Regions from separate parts of the Aquiflexum sp. genome, predicted to be linked through region 2. Evidence: riboswitches for the same ligand, from Rfam matches in the RefSeq annotation. Region 2 holds a riboswitch; each other region holds the start of a gene.

Region 1 (4,476 bases), on a different contig from region 2:
CGATGATTTTCTGAGCATCTACCATCACACCAAGGTCAATGATCTGATAACTGTTGCAGGCCAATACTACACCGACAATATTTTTTCCAATATCATGTACGTCTCCCTTGACGGTGGCCAAGAGGATTTTCTTGATGCTACTTTGTTCGGCATTGTAATCCAAATCTCCGACTTTGGGCATGAATGGCTCTAGGTAAGCAACAGCTTTTTTCATCACCCTCGCAGATTTGACCACTTGGGGAAGGAACATTTTGCCCTCTCCAAATAAATCACCAACCACATTCATCCCATCCATCAAAGGACCTTCGATGACCTTGAGCGGGTTCTGGTATTTCAATCTTGCTTCTTCAGTATCTTCAATGACAAAGTCAATGATGCCTTTGACCAATGCGTGTTCTATCCTTTTTTCAACAGGAAACTCTCTCCATGCTTCGTTTACAATTTCTTTTTTTCCGGAAGCTTTTACTGTTTCCGCAAATGAAAGCAATTGCTCAGTGGCATCTTCTGTCCTATCAAAAAGCACATCTTCCACTTTTTGAAGTAGGTCCTTGGGAATATCATCATACACTTCAAGCATGGTTGGATTGACAATTCCCATATCCATTCCGTGCTGTATGGCATGGTAGAGAAATGCAGCATGCATCGCTTCTCTCACAGGATCATTGCCTCTGAAAGAAAAACTGACATTACTCACACCTCCACTGACTTTGGCTCCCGGAAGGTTCTGTTTGATCCATTGCGTAGCGTGAAAAAAGTCTAGGGCATTTTTTCTATGCTCATCCATTCCTGTGGCTACAGGGAAAATATTCGGATCAAAAATGATATCCTGAGGATTGAACCTGACGATATTTACAAGAATATCGTAGCTTCTTTTACATATATCAATTCTTCTCTGATAAGTATCGGCCTGACCTTTTTCATCAAAAGCCATAACGACTACCGCCGCTCCGAATTTTTTGATGGTTTTTGCCTGATGGATAAATTCGGCTTCCCCGTTCTTCAAACTAATAGAATTGACTATTCCTTTACCTTGGATACATTTCAATCCGGCAAGGATTATTTCCCAGCGGGAACTGTCAATCATGATCGGAATCCTACTGATTTCAGGCTCTGAAGCGATGAGGTTAAGGAATTTTTTCATAGCAGCCACACCATCTAGCATGCCTTCATCCATGCAGACATCCAATACCTGCGCTCCTCCTCTTACCTGATCCAATGCGATTTCAAGAGCTTCATCATATTGGCCGTTGAGGATCAGTCTTGCAAATTTCTTTGATCCGGTGATATTTGTTCTTTCACCGACGTTGACAAAGTTGATCTCAGGAGTGAAAACCAAAGGCTCCAATCCTGACAACTTCATTGCCTGGTGTTTTTTGATTTTACTCATCTCCTGCGTTTACAAATTCTATTTTTCTCGGAGCATATTTCTCCGCTATTTTCGCTATGGCCGCAATATGCTCCGGTGTGGTGCCGCAGCATCCTCCCAAAATATTCACATGGCCTTCTTTCAAAAAGTCTTCTATCTGTCCCGCCATTTCATTTGCACCCTGATCGTATTGGCCAAATTCGTTGGGCAAACCGGCATTTGGATACGCAGAAACAAGGAAGGGTGCATTTTCAGCCAAGACTTTAAGGTAAGGCCTAAGTTCTTTTGCGCCCAAAGCACAATTCAACCCTACACTGAACAAAGGAACATGGGATACAGAAATCAAAAACGCTTCTGTAGTTTGTCCTGAGAGTGTACGTCCTGAAGCATCTGTGATGGTTCCCGAAATCATGATGGGAATGCCTCCTTCTTCAGGATTCAAAGGGATATTTCTTTCTTCGAAAACCTCTTGTATTGCAAAAAGAGCAGCTTTTGCATTGAGAGTGTCAAAGATTGTTTCCACCAAAAGAATATCGGAACCACCATCCAACAGTCCCCTCACCTGTTCTTTATAGGCATCAGACAATTGGTCAAAGGTAATGGCACGATATCCCGGATCATTGACATCAGGAGATAGGGAAGCTGTTTTATTTGTAGGGCCCAAAGCACCTGCCACAAACCTCGGTTTGGACGGGTTCTTGGCGGTGGATTCATCTGCTACTTCGCGTGCAATTTTGGCGGACTGGAAATTGATCTCATAAGCCAAATACTGCAATCCATAATCTTCCTGTGCAATAGAAGTTCCACTAAAAGTATTGGTCTCAATAATATCAGCTCCTGCTTCCAAATAGGCCGCATGGATAGATTTGATGACATCAGGTCTCGAAAGCGAGAGCAGGTCATTGTTGCCTTTAAGCGGTTTGGGATGGCTGGCAAGTTCGGGGGTCCGGAAATCCTCCTCAGTCAGCTTAAAACGCTGAATCATGGTACCCATGGCACCGTCGAGGATAAGGATTTTATTCTTGGCTAGAGAGAGTAATAAATCGGTTCTGTTCATGAATATGGTGTATCAAAAACTTATGCGAGCAAGAACCGGAAAAAAGAATTCATTCTTCCGCTCATCTTCTTCCGGCTTTTCCGGAATAGGAATTAGCACCTTGTAAAATCAGGTTGCCAAGACTTCATAGGGCCTTTCCCTCAGTCTTTCTCGATAAGCAATTCAAATTTAAATGCAAAAATTGAATTTTGTGGTTTTTTATAGAGATTCTTTAATAGAATAGGTATATATTTCTTATATCTGTGAAATCAGAAACGATTCCATGAAAAAAGTTTAACCTCTAAAATTCCATCAATTCTGTCTTATGAAATTTGAAAACCTTCACACCAGATCCATTTCTTTTGCTTTATCTTTTATGTTTTTGCTTTTCACCTTTTCCTGTAGCACTCCTGAATCTCAAACCCAAAAAATTTCCGAGGATACTTGGGACGCCGAACAAAAGCTCAAAGACTTGGGGATTGTCCTGCCTGAAGCAAGTTCGCCGGTAGCCAATTATGTCAATGCGGTCAGAACCGGTAACCTGCTTTTCCTTGCCGGAAAGGGACCCGGCCTTCCCGATGGCTCTTATATAACCGGAAAGGTAGGTCAGGATTTGACCATTGAGGAGGGAAAAGAAGCTGCCCGTATGGTTGCGATTAACCAATTGGCTGTACTAAAAGCGGAATTAGGCGATTTAAACAAAGTCAAACGGGTGGTAAAAGTATTGGGAATGGTCAACTGTGGCCCGGATTTTACCCAACAGCCACAGGTCATCAATGGATTTTCTGATTTGATGGTAGAAGTATTTGGAGAAAAAGGGAAACATGCCAGATCTGCTGTGGGTATGAATGCATTGCCGATGAACATCGCCGTAGAAGTGGAATTGATAGTAGAGATCGAAGACAATTAATGCTTGATCCCTACACTTAGCTGGAAGTAGGGATTAGACATATATCCTGACATTGGCAAGTCAAGTAGTTTGTAATTGGCCAAAGGGATTTCATATCCGCCGTTAATTCCAAACATCAACTTGGAAGAATGGTTTGGAGAAATAGGTATTCCATATGCAACAAAAACCTCAGGCTTAGCCATCAGTCCTCCTTTTCTCAAAAACGCATCATGTAAAGGTTCTTCAAACAAACGGGGAAAATCAGGTTTGGCATTGTCTAGCAGGCTGTAGCGGATATTGCCATACCCTATACCACCCGTCCCTCCCAGTTCGAGGTTTTTCCTTTCAAAAAATTTCATCCCTACATTTCCATATACCCTTAGGCTGTTTAGGGTATGGCTTTTTGATTCGTTTGCCTCTTCTGAAAGTCCAAGGTTGTAAAAATCAAACCCATATAGTAATCCCTTGCTTTCCCCCATAACTTTCAATCCAATATTGTTTGGTCTTCCTTTAAAAGGAGCAAGTCCATTCTGTTCTAAGACTGCATTGAACTTATCCGGCTTTGTAAAATGAAATCCATAAATCAAATGGGCACCTATTGCAGCATCTTTGTAAAAGAAATTGTGATCGGGAATTGTAACCCCAGCTCCCAACCTTATGAAAGCACCACTTTGGGTACTGTTAAACCTGATTCCGTTTAGTTTCCAGGAATCCTCAAATGGACTAAAGGAATAGCCAAACCTTGCCAAAAGCTCAATCGCTTCCTCCCTTCCAGGAATAGGTATGTCGTAGCTCATCTGAAACCCAATTTCGGTAAGAAATCCTGTCATGTTCAGTGTACCTTTATGGAGATTGCCATCCCTAAGTATAAAACCATGTTCAGGATTCTGAAAAAATCCCTCAAGGTCTTGTTCAGGATTCTCTTGAAGCATCTGGAAATTTAAAAATCCTGTACCTACCGACATGTAATGGATCAATTGGAAATTTCCTTCTTCAGTAAATGCAAACCCCACATTTAGATTAAATCTCGTGGTATGGTAATCGATCTGGTATCCGTCAAAATTTGATTTTGGCCCGCTGTTTTGTAGTAGTTCCAAACCAAGTATAAAGTCATTGAATCTGGTGATATAACCAAAAGTTAGATTGGAATAGCTGTTCCTCATCGGAGAAAGCCCCTTATTTGCC
Region 2 (4,476 bases):
TTTGTGCTTTTTGGAGTTCAAAAAAGAAATTTTGAAACAATTTATCTTGAATGGTTCAAAGCATTTTCCACGTCTTTGATGATATCTTCATGATGCTCCAAACCAATAGACAACCTCACCAATCCATCCGAAATCCCAACTTTAGCTCTTTCTTCCACCGAGAGTTTGCTATGCGTGGTAGAAGCCGGATGGGTGATGATGCTGCGGCTGTCTCCGAGGTTTGGAGTGATAGAGATCATCTGAAGGGAATCAATGAATTTCTGTACCCTTGCCAATCCTCCTTTCAAGGTCAGGGTAATGATGCCTCCCCCTTGTTTCATCTGCTTTTTGGCAAGATCAAATTGTGGATGGGAGGGGAGGAAAGGATATTTAACAAAGTCAATCTCTTTGTTTCCTTCAAAATAGGTAGCCACTTTCAATGCATTTTCACAATGCCTATCCATCCTGACTGCCAAGGTTTCCATGCTTTTTGACAAAATCCATGCGTTAAAAGGGGAGATCGAAGGTCCGGTATGCCGGGTAAAAAACTCTACTTCCTTGATCAGTTCTTTTTTGCCCAAAATCAATCCACCCAAAACCCGGCCCTGTCCATCAATATATTTGGTCGCGGAATGGGTGACGATATGAGCTCCCCATTTTGCAGGTTGCTGAAGATATGGAGTCGCAAAGCAATTGTCCACTACTAAGATTAGATTGTGGGTAGCGGCAAATTTCCCCGCCCATTCCAAATCTATGATTTCCAATCCCGGATTTGAGGGTGTTTCTATAAACAGCATCTTGGTGTTGGGCTGCACAAGTTTGTCCCAATGTTGAAAATCCGAAATATCTCCGTAAGTGGAAGTAATTCCCCATTTTGGAAATATGCGTGTAAGCAATTGATGAGTAGAACCGAAAAGAGAGCGAGAAGCCAATATATGGTCTCCTTGCTGCAAAAGGGATGCAATACTTCCAAACATGGCAGCCATTCCGGAGGAGGTCGCAATTCCGGATTCTGTACCCTCAGCTGCACAAACTTTTTGAATCAGATCAGAAGAATTAGGATTTGAATACCTTGAGTAAATATTTCCTTCGATTTCTTCGGCAAACATCTGTCTGGCTTCCTCAGCAGAGTCAAAAGTAAAACTAGAAGTCAGGTAAATAGGGGAGGAATGCTCCCTTTGGCTTGATTTGGAAGCACTTATTCGGATGGCGTCAGTTTCGAAATGAGACATGGGAATGGTATTTAGTTATTGGTTAATAGGTTAGAGATTTTTTTTAATAAGGAAACATGGGTTTGCTTAAAGACAGAATGGGAAAAAGCCCTGAGAAAATTCATATAAGCATTTATCACCCAACTAAAAAAATTTATAGAGATCGAGACCGGTGGTATTTCTTCGTACTTCGTACTTGGTACTTCGTACTTAATTTTTTCGAATGTTTCCGATAAATGAAGGGTAATCTGAAATTGCATAATGTCTAATTTATAGGTCCCATTAGTTGGGCAGGTTTTGGCACCTTTCGCGATGTGTCGGGATGGTTGCCAGAGGGTCAGCGAGCCTGTTCTCTTGCCTCTTCTTTATAAATCTTTGCCTGAAGTGTACACAAAGTAAGTTTCCAAAAAGTTGATTTCAAAAGATTATTCCATAATACTTTTTTATTGAAGAGAAATACTATTGAAATAAGGCTGATATAAAGTAGAAATTCAATGGAAATATGATAGAAATAAAGTTGAAATAAGATTGAAATAGATATTTATAGATACTGGATACTGGATTTGGGTAAGATTTGTTGTCTCACGTCTCAAATCTCATGTCTAATTAATCATTAAACTGAGTCATCGTCATGTTGATCCCAACAGTGCAAAAACTCAGAACCATATCAATGGCTTTGTCCATGAAAATCGGAAGTTCATCGATTTCCTGCTGAGACCACCTGCCGAGGACATATTCTATTTGTCTTCCTTTTGGGAAATCGTCACCGATCCCAAACCTCAACCTCGGATATTCCTGTCCTCCTGTGAGTTCTTCAATATTTTTCAATCCATTGTGGCCTGCTGAAGAGCCTTTTCCGCGCATCCTCAATTTACCAAAAGGCAAAGCCACGTCATCTACAATGACCATGATGTTTTCTTTGGGAATACCCAATTCCTTAATCCAATAATTCACTGACTTTCCACTGAGATTCATGTAAGTGGTTGGTTTGATCAGATATATCTGCCTGCTTTTGTATTTGAAGTTGGTGCTGAAAGCTAGTCGGTCGCTTTTCCAAGATACGCCTTGTTTGTCGGCGAGTCGGTCTACAGTCAAAAAACCCACATTGTGTCGGGTCAATTCATATTCAGGACCTATATTCCCAAGTCCAACAATCAGGTATTTCATCAATTCTTATTTTGTATTGCTGAGCAAAAATAAAAAATCCTGCTTAAGGACTAAGCAGGATTTGAATTATTGATATTAAGAAGCGGAATTATTCAGCTTTTTTACCTCTCAACGCTCTTGGGATTCCAATAGAGATGATCGATACATTTGGACTTGTCAAGATGTCAAATCCTTCTGCTTTAATTTCGCCCACTTTTACTGATTTTCCAAGGTCAAGTTTAGATACGTCAACTCTGATTTTGTCAGGAAGGTTGGCAGCAAGTCCCTTTACAGCAATTTTCCTTGTTTTGAATTCCAATTTACCACCTTTTTGAACTCCGGGAGCAGTTCCTACAATCTCCACAGGGATTTCAAATTTGATAGGTCTATCAGGGCTAAAAGCCAAGAAGTCAGCATGTATAAGTACATCACTTACGGGATGGAATTGTGTGTCTTTCAATACAGCTTTCATTTTGATGCCTTCGATATTCAAGTCAACCATGTGCACATCAGGTGTGTAAACAAGGTCTCTGAATAGGATGGCGGGAGAATAAAAGTGGATTTGTTCTTTGATGACAGGACCGTAAACAACACAAGGTACATTACCTTCTTCACGGATCTGATTCAATTCTCCACTCTCGAGATTTGCTCTTTTAAACCCTATAATCTCTAATGATTTCATAAATTTTTTAATTTGTTTGTATATAATTGATTAAGTAATCCTAAATAAATAATGCACTGATTGAAGTGTTTCCTGTAACTGCATGGATTGCTTTCGCAAAGAGATCAGAAACAGTAAGAACCCTAATTTTCGAAGAAGCCTGCTTCACAGGGATAGTATCAGTGATAACCAACTCTTTTAAGACAGAATTTTCGATGTTTTGATAGGCGTTTCCCGACAAAACTCCATGAGTTGCAATAGCCCTTACCGAGATGGCTCCTTTTTCCATGAGAATCTGGGCAGCTTTGCAAAGTGTACCTGCGGTATCTACCAAGTCATCTACTAAGATGACATCTTTCCCTTCCACTTCTCCAATCACTTGCATGGACGCGATTTCATTGGCCCTTTTCCTGTGCTTGTCACAGACGACCATTTCTACTTCGAAATGCTTGGCATATGCTCTTGCTCTCGCAACGCCTCCTACATCAGGAGCTGCAAAAATCATATTGTCCAAGGCCAGCCTTTCCAAATAGGGCACAAAAATAGCTGATCCATTTAAATGATCCAAAGGAATATCAAAAAAACCTTGAATTTGTCCTGCATGCAGGTCACAGGTCATAATCCTGTCTGCACCTGCCGAGGTAAGCATATTGGCAATTAGCTTTGCCGCAATAGAAACACGGGGCCTGTCTTTCCTGTCTTGTCTCGCATAACCATAATAAGGAATCACCGCACATACCTTATAAGCACTCGCCCTTTTGGCGGCATCTATCATCAGGCATAATTCCAAGAGGTTGTCTGCAGTGGGATTGGTCGTCTGAATCAAAAATACAGTACAGCCTCTAATGGACTCATTGTAACTTGGTGACAACTCTCCATCACTGAATTTGGAGAGGGTAAGGTCTCCGAGACGTTTTCCGTAATGTTTGGCAATTTTTTCTGCTAGTTGAATGCTATTGGTTCCGGAGAATAGTTTAACCTCAGACATGGTGCTTGGCTTGATTTTCTATTTAAAATTAGGGATTTTCTATGCTGCAAAGGTATGTAAAATTGATTGCTTTCTGAATGAAGCCTGTAATTATTAGAATTTAATTCGGTTTTTGTTGCCTTATGAATGTTTAGCAATAAGTTCTTCACCTGATAGGATTCCAACAATATCATACATGTCAATGGAGAGACAAAAATCAATATCAGCCTCTATATTATGGTTTTGCAATCTTTTGGCATGGGAAGCTTGACCTAAAAATATCTGAAGCCTATGGGAATTGCTTTCATAGAGACTTTTCAAAGCAATCGCTGAGTCACAGTCTGTATCGAAGTTCGGATGTAAACTACTTACCAAAGCACCTGCATACAATGAATCTTCCAAATTGAATTTCCCCTTCCAACCTGCACAAAGTATCAAAACATCCTCAGTCTGACCAATGAGATATTTTGCCGTGGCTTTTAGATTCACAAATGCACCTAGTAAAACTAGGT
Region 3 (4,476 bases), on a different contig from region 2:
TTACTAAAACTAATTACCCATTATTTTCCAGATAGAATCCCTTGAGGATATACTGCAACTGCCCGTATTCAATGAGAAAGGCATCATGCCCATAAGGAGATTGGATTTCTCTATATGTTCCTTTTGGGACGTGACTGGAGATAAATTGGGATTCTTCCTTGAGAAACAATAAATCCCTGTCCACACCGATTGCCAATACTTTGGAGGGTATTTGTTTCAAAACTTTTTCTGTTCCCCCGCGACCGCGTCCGAGGTCATGACTGTCCATAGCTTTGCTTAGCACCCAATAAGAGAATGCGTTGAACCTGTTTCCGAGCTTTTGACCTTGGTATCTGAGATAGGAAGAGATTCGGAAGTTGTCAAGTTTTTCTTCCGTATCGCTTTGCTTCAGTGCAAAATCTTCGGGATGCCTGTAGGAAAGCATGGCAATCGCCCTTGCAGCTTCCATTCCTTTTTTTCCGGCATCGGGATGGTTTTCTCCCCATGTACAATCGGATTCGATCGCCATCCTTTGGGTTTCATTGAAGCCTATGGTCCAAGGAGAAGTCTTGGCATTGGAAGCGAGGATGATGGTGTTTTTGACCTGATTTTGAAGAAGATAAGCCCACTCAATAGCAACCTGTCCACCTAGCGAACCTCCAATGACGGTATTGATGGTATTGATTCCAAGATATTCTCTGAGGTGATCCAATGACCTCGCCATATCTCTTGTGCTGAGATTTGGGAAATCGTAGTAAAATGGTTTTCCGGTCACGGAATTTTCTGAAAGCGGACTGCTTGACCCGTAGCAAGAACCCAAGAGATTGGCACAGACGATGAAGTATTTGCTTGGATCGTAAAACTTATCTTCTCCAACCATTCCATTCCACCATTCCTGAACTTTGGCATCACCGGTGAGCGCATGGATAACCCAGATGACATTGTCTTTGGCTGTGGTCAGACGTCCTTGGGTGGTATATGCCAGTTGGAATCCGGGAAGAGACTCTCCGGACTCCAAGTCAAATACGCCCTCATGCGTGTAGGTTTCTTGCGCCATATCAATAATCAGGTAGTTGCTTGCTACATTCATTACTCTACTTTTGGAATTCTATTCAGGCTAATTTGCCTTTAATTATTTAACTGTTAAAAGCTTGCTCTAAATCTGCTTTGATATCCTCAATATGCTCTATTCCCAATGAAATCCTCAAAAGAGTAGGAGTGACCCCTGCAGCGGCCTGTTCTGACTCACTCAACTGCTGATGGGTAGTTGCAGCAGGTTGGATGATCAAGGTCTTGGCATCGCCGACATTGGCAAGATGGGAGATGAGCTTGAGGTTATTGATGAAGTTGGAGGTGCTTTCCTTATCTCCTTTCAATTCAAAACTCAAAACCCCACCAAATCCGTTTCTCAGGTATTTCTTGGCAAGTTCATGGTAAGGAGAGGATTTCAAACCCGGATAATTTACCTTCTGTACTTTTGGATGAGCTTCCAGCCATTGGGCAATGGCGATTGCATTGTCTACAGTCCTTTGTACCCTAAGAGACAAAGTTTCAAGACCCTGCAATAATAAGAAGGAGTTGAACGGACTGAGTGCCGGTCCAAAATCTCTTAGACCTTCGGTTCTTGCCCTGATGATAAAGGCCATATTAGGAAGTCCCAAAGGATTGTTTTCTCCGAATATTTCCCAAAATTTCATCCCGTGATAACCTTCGGATGGCTCGGTGAATTGAGGGTATTTTCCGTTGCCCCAATTGTAATTTCCTCCATCGATGATTACGCCACCGATCGAAGTGCCGTGACCACCGATCCATTTGGTGGCGGAAGCGGTGACGATGTTTGCACCGTGCTTCAATGGCTGAAACAAATAGCCGCCGGCACCAAAGGTATTGTCCACTATGACAGGAAGGTCATGTTTCTTTGCCATGGCGGCGATGGCTTCAAAATCAGGGATGTTGAATTCAGGGTTTCCGATTGTTTCCAGGTAAATGGCTTTGGTTTTGTCGTCAATCAGTTTTTCAAATTCTTTTGGGTCATTTCCCTTGGCAAAACGGGCTTCAATCCCGATTCTTTTGAATGCGACTTTGAATTGGTTGTAAGTACCTCCGTATAGGAAAGAGGTGGAAACGAAATTTTCTCCAGTCTGTAAGATGTTGTTCAGGGCTAAAAACTGTGCAGCCTGTCCTGAAGCAGTCGCCAATGCGGCCACTCCACCTTCCAAGGCAGCGATGCGTTGCTCAAAAACATCCGTAGTAGGATTCATAATCCTGGTGTAAATATTCCCGAATTCTTTTAGGGCAAAAAGATTGGCCCCGTGTTCAGCGGAATTGAACACATAGGATGTCGTCTGGTAAATAGGCACCGCGCGGGAATTGGTGGTAGGATCAGGAACCTGCCCGGCATGCAATTGTAAAGTTTCGAAGCGATAGTTTGACATGGTATCTTTGGTTTATGTTGTGGTTAAAAATTATAGATTTATACAGGATTAAATTTAAACCTTTTGATTTAGTAAAAGAAAAAAATTATCAATGCATACCAAAAGGCATATAAATTTTTTATCAAAAATGCATTTAAAGATTCTTTAAAGAAAGGAAGTGTGAAAGAAGGGATAATCATGACGTTAAGAATTTATATTTCCAGGAAAGAATTTTACCTGGCAGGATTTGGCACCTTGGATTTTCCTGGTTGCCAGAGGGTCGCTGGGCCTGTCTCTTACCTCTTCTTTATAAATCCTTACACAAAAAGTGAAAGGATAATGCAAATTAATACCCCTGCGCTGTGAATTGCAAAATATCTATGAAATTATTTTTCAATTTGTTTCATAGGGATAATGTGCTTGTATTTTTATTGACCTCAATTATTGCGGGAAGATTTCCTAGTACTTGAATTTTTTTTTAATTCCGAATAGGGGTACCTCAGGGTTTGGTTGTCATAGGTGAAAGGACAAAATGTTATGAATGTTTCCATCTAATAATGACCATCAATTTAAAAATGGGATTTTGGGAATTTTCTGGAGAGTTTGGAAAAAAACTAAATCAAACCAACAAATAAATCTAATTATCATGAACACTATTAATTTGAAATCCAGAGTTTATATGAGCGTTTTGGGGTTTTTGGCCCTTGTAAGTCTCAATTCTTGTTTGGACAATGACCTGGGTACCGTTTCGGAAATCAACCAAGACTTCAGCGGCATTACCTCTGTGGAAGTTGAGGGAGCGTTTCTTGATGTTTCCTATGAGGGGCAAACAGGACAGCAGGAAGTTTCCTTATCGGCCTTGCTAAAATCTAATTCTGGCAAAAGGTATGAAATTGTTTACAATGTCATTGATGATACCAAATTGAAGATTGAAGTCAAAAAAAATGGGGGAATTTCCGGCAACCTCAAAAATGAGGGTTATATCAGGTTGACTGGGCCAAAAGCCATGCTGTTAGAACTTGAGGCGAGTTCTGGCAAAGTCACTGCCAAAGATGTGGTCAGTTCAGAGACAAAGTTACTTGTAAGCTCAGGAGAGATTTATGCCAAAAACATCAACTCCACCCAAACTTCATTGAATTCTTCCTCGGGTAATATTTATGCGGAGGATATTGCCGGAAAAGTGGAGGCTTCTTTATCCTCAGGAAATATTGAATTGGTACGTGTAGATGGCAATGTCAGTGCAGAAAGTTCAAGCGGTCAAATTAAACTTTCAGATGTAAATGGGATGGCAAATTTAACCATCAGTTCAGGAAAGATAGAGTTGTCAAAAGTAAAGGCTTTAGGAAAAGCTACTTTGTCATCCGGTCAGTTGTTTGCCACAGAAACAGGATTAAGCGCAGAAACTTCTCTTAAAGCCTCATCCGGAAATATTTATATCCAGACATTAAATGATTTGAGGGACTTCAATTTTAACATTAGCTCAGGCTCTGGATCTGTAAGGGTAGGCGATAGCCAAGCTTCAGGAAACTTGGTGATCAATAACGGATCCGCTTACACAATCCGAGGCGAGGTGAGCTCAGGGAAAATTGAAATAGTGAATTAAAAGACTTTTTCAATTTTGACGGCAGTACCCGCTGCCGTCACCATGAGCATTCCGTCTCTGATGGTCTCATAGTCTAAGTCGATTCCGACAATTGCTGTTGCACCAAAGGCCCTTGCCTGCATTTCCATTTCAGACATTGCAGTGGCTTTTGCTTCCCGCAATACCTGTTCATAGGCACCCGCCCTGCCACCGACAATGTCTGTGATACTGGCAAAAAAGTCTTTGAAAACATTGGCCCCAATTATGGTTTCTCCCGAAACTATGCCGAGGTAGGCAGTAATTTTATATCCCTCCAAACTTGGTGTTGTGCTTACTATCATCTTGTTTTTTTTATGGTTTATGATTTAACTCTTACGGAAATCCTCCCATAAGATGTTTGGTATTTTAGCAAAATTCTCAAAAAAATAAACCGTAGCTTTTTATGCTACGGTTTATTTTTGGCTTAAATCAATTTTCTTTAAGTCCCGGAGACCGTTGTAA

What was found. A riboswitch is a leader RNA that binds a small molecule or an ion and turns the genes downstream of it on or off. The one in region 2 is predicted to bind S-adenosylmethionine.
Region 1: it holds a riboswitch for S-adenosylmethionine, as region 2 does, so the genes downstream of both, ACZFYI_RS05625 (homocysteine S-methyltransferase family protein) here and ACZFYI_RS15695 (trans-sulfuration enzyme family protein) in region 2, are expected to answer to the same signal.
Region 3: it holds a riboswitch for S-adenosylmethionine, as region 2 does, so the genes downstream of both, ACZFYI_RS10400 (O-acetylhomoserine aminocarboxypropyltransferase/cysteine synthase family protein) here and ACZFYI_RS15695 (trans-sulfuration enzyme family protein) in region 2, are expected to answer to the same signal.

Annotation. Positions count from the first base shown of each region.
Region 1 covers NZ_CDSBKL010000056.1:4,704-9,179, reverse strand. The annotation lists gene metH (methionine synthase) at 1-1,387, opposite strand, end outside; gene ACZFYI_RS05625 (homocysteine S-methyltransferase family protein) at 1,380-2,423, opposite strand; SAM riboswitch class I at 2,482-2,583, opposite strand; gene ACZFYI_RS05620 (RidA family protein) at 2,728-3,312, shown strand; gene ACZFYI_RS05615 (hypothetical protein) at 3,309-4,476, opposite strand, start outside.
Region 2 covers NZ_CDSBKL010000318.1:394-4,869, reverse strand. The annotation lists gene ACZFYI_RS15695 (trans-sulfuration enzyme family protein) at 42-1,211, opposite strand; SAM riboswitch class I at 1,458-1,564, opposite strand; gene pth (aminoacyl-tRNA hydrolase) at 1,797-2,357, opposite strand; gene ACZFYI_RS15685 (50S ribosomal protein L25/general stress protein Ctc) at 2,446-3,018, opposite strand; gene ACZFYI_RS15680 (ribose-phosphate pyrophosphokinase) at 3,059-3,985, opposite strand; gene ACZFYI_RS15675 (2-phosphosulfolactate phosphatase) at 4,106-4,476, opposite strand, start outside.
Region 3 covers NZ_CDSBKL010000147.1:4,315-8,790, reverse strand. The annotation lists gene ACZFYI_RS10405 (homoserine O-acetyltransferase family protein) at 14-1,069, opposite strand; gene ACZFYI_RS10400 (O-acetylhomoserine aminocarboxypropyltransferase/cysteine synthase family protein) at 1,116-2,414, opposite strand; SAM riboswitch class I at 2,603-2,709, opposite strand; gene ACZFYI_RS10395 (DUF4097 family beta strand repeat-containing protein) at 3,040-3,996, shown strand; gene ACZFYI_RS10390 (YbjQ family protein) at 3,993-4,316, opposite strand; gene ACZFYI_RS10385 (amidohydrolase family protein) at 4,444-4,476, opposite strand, start outside.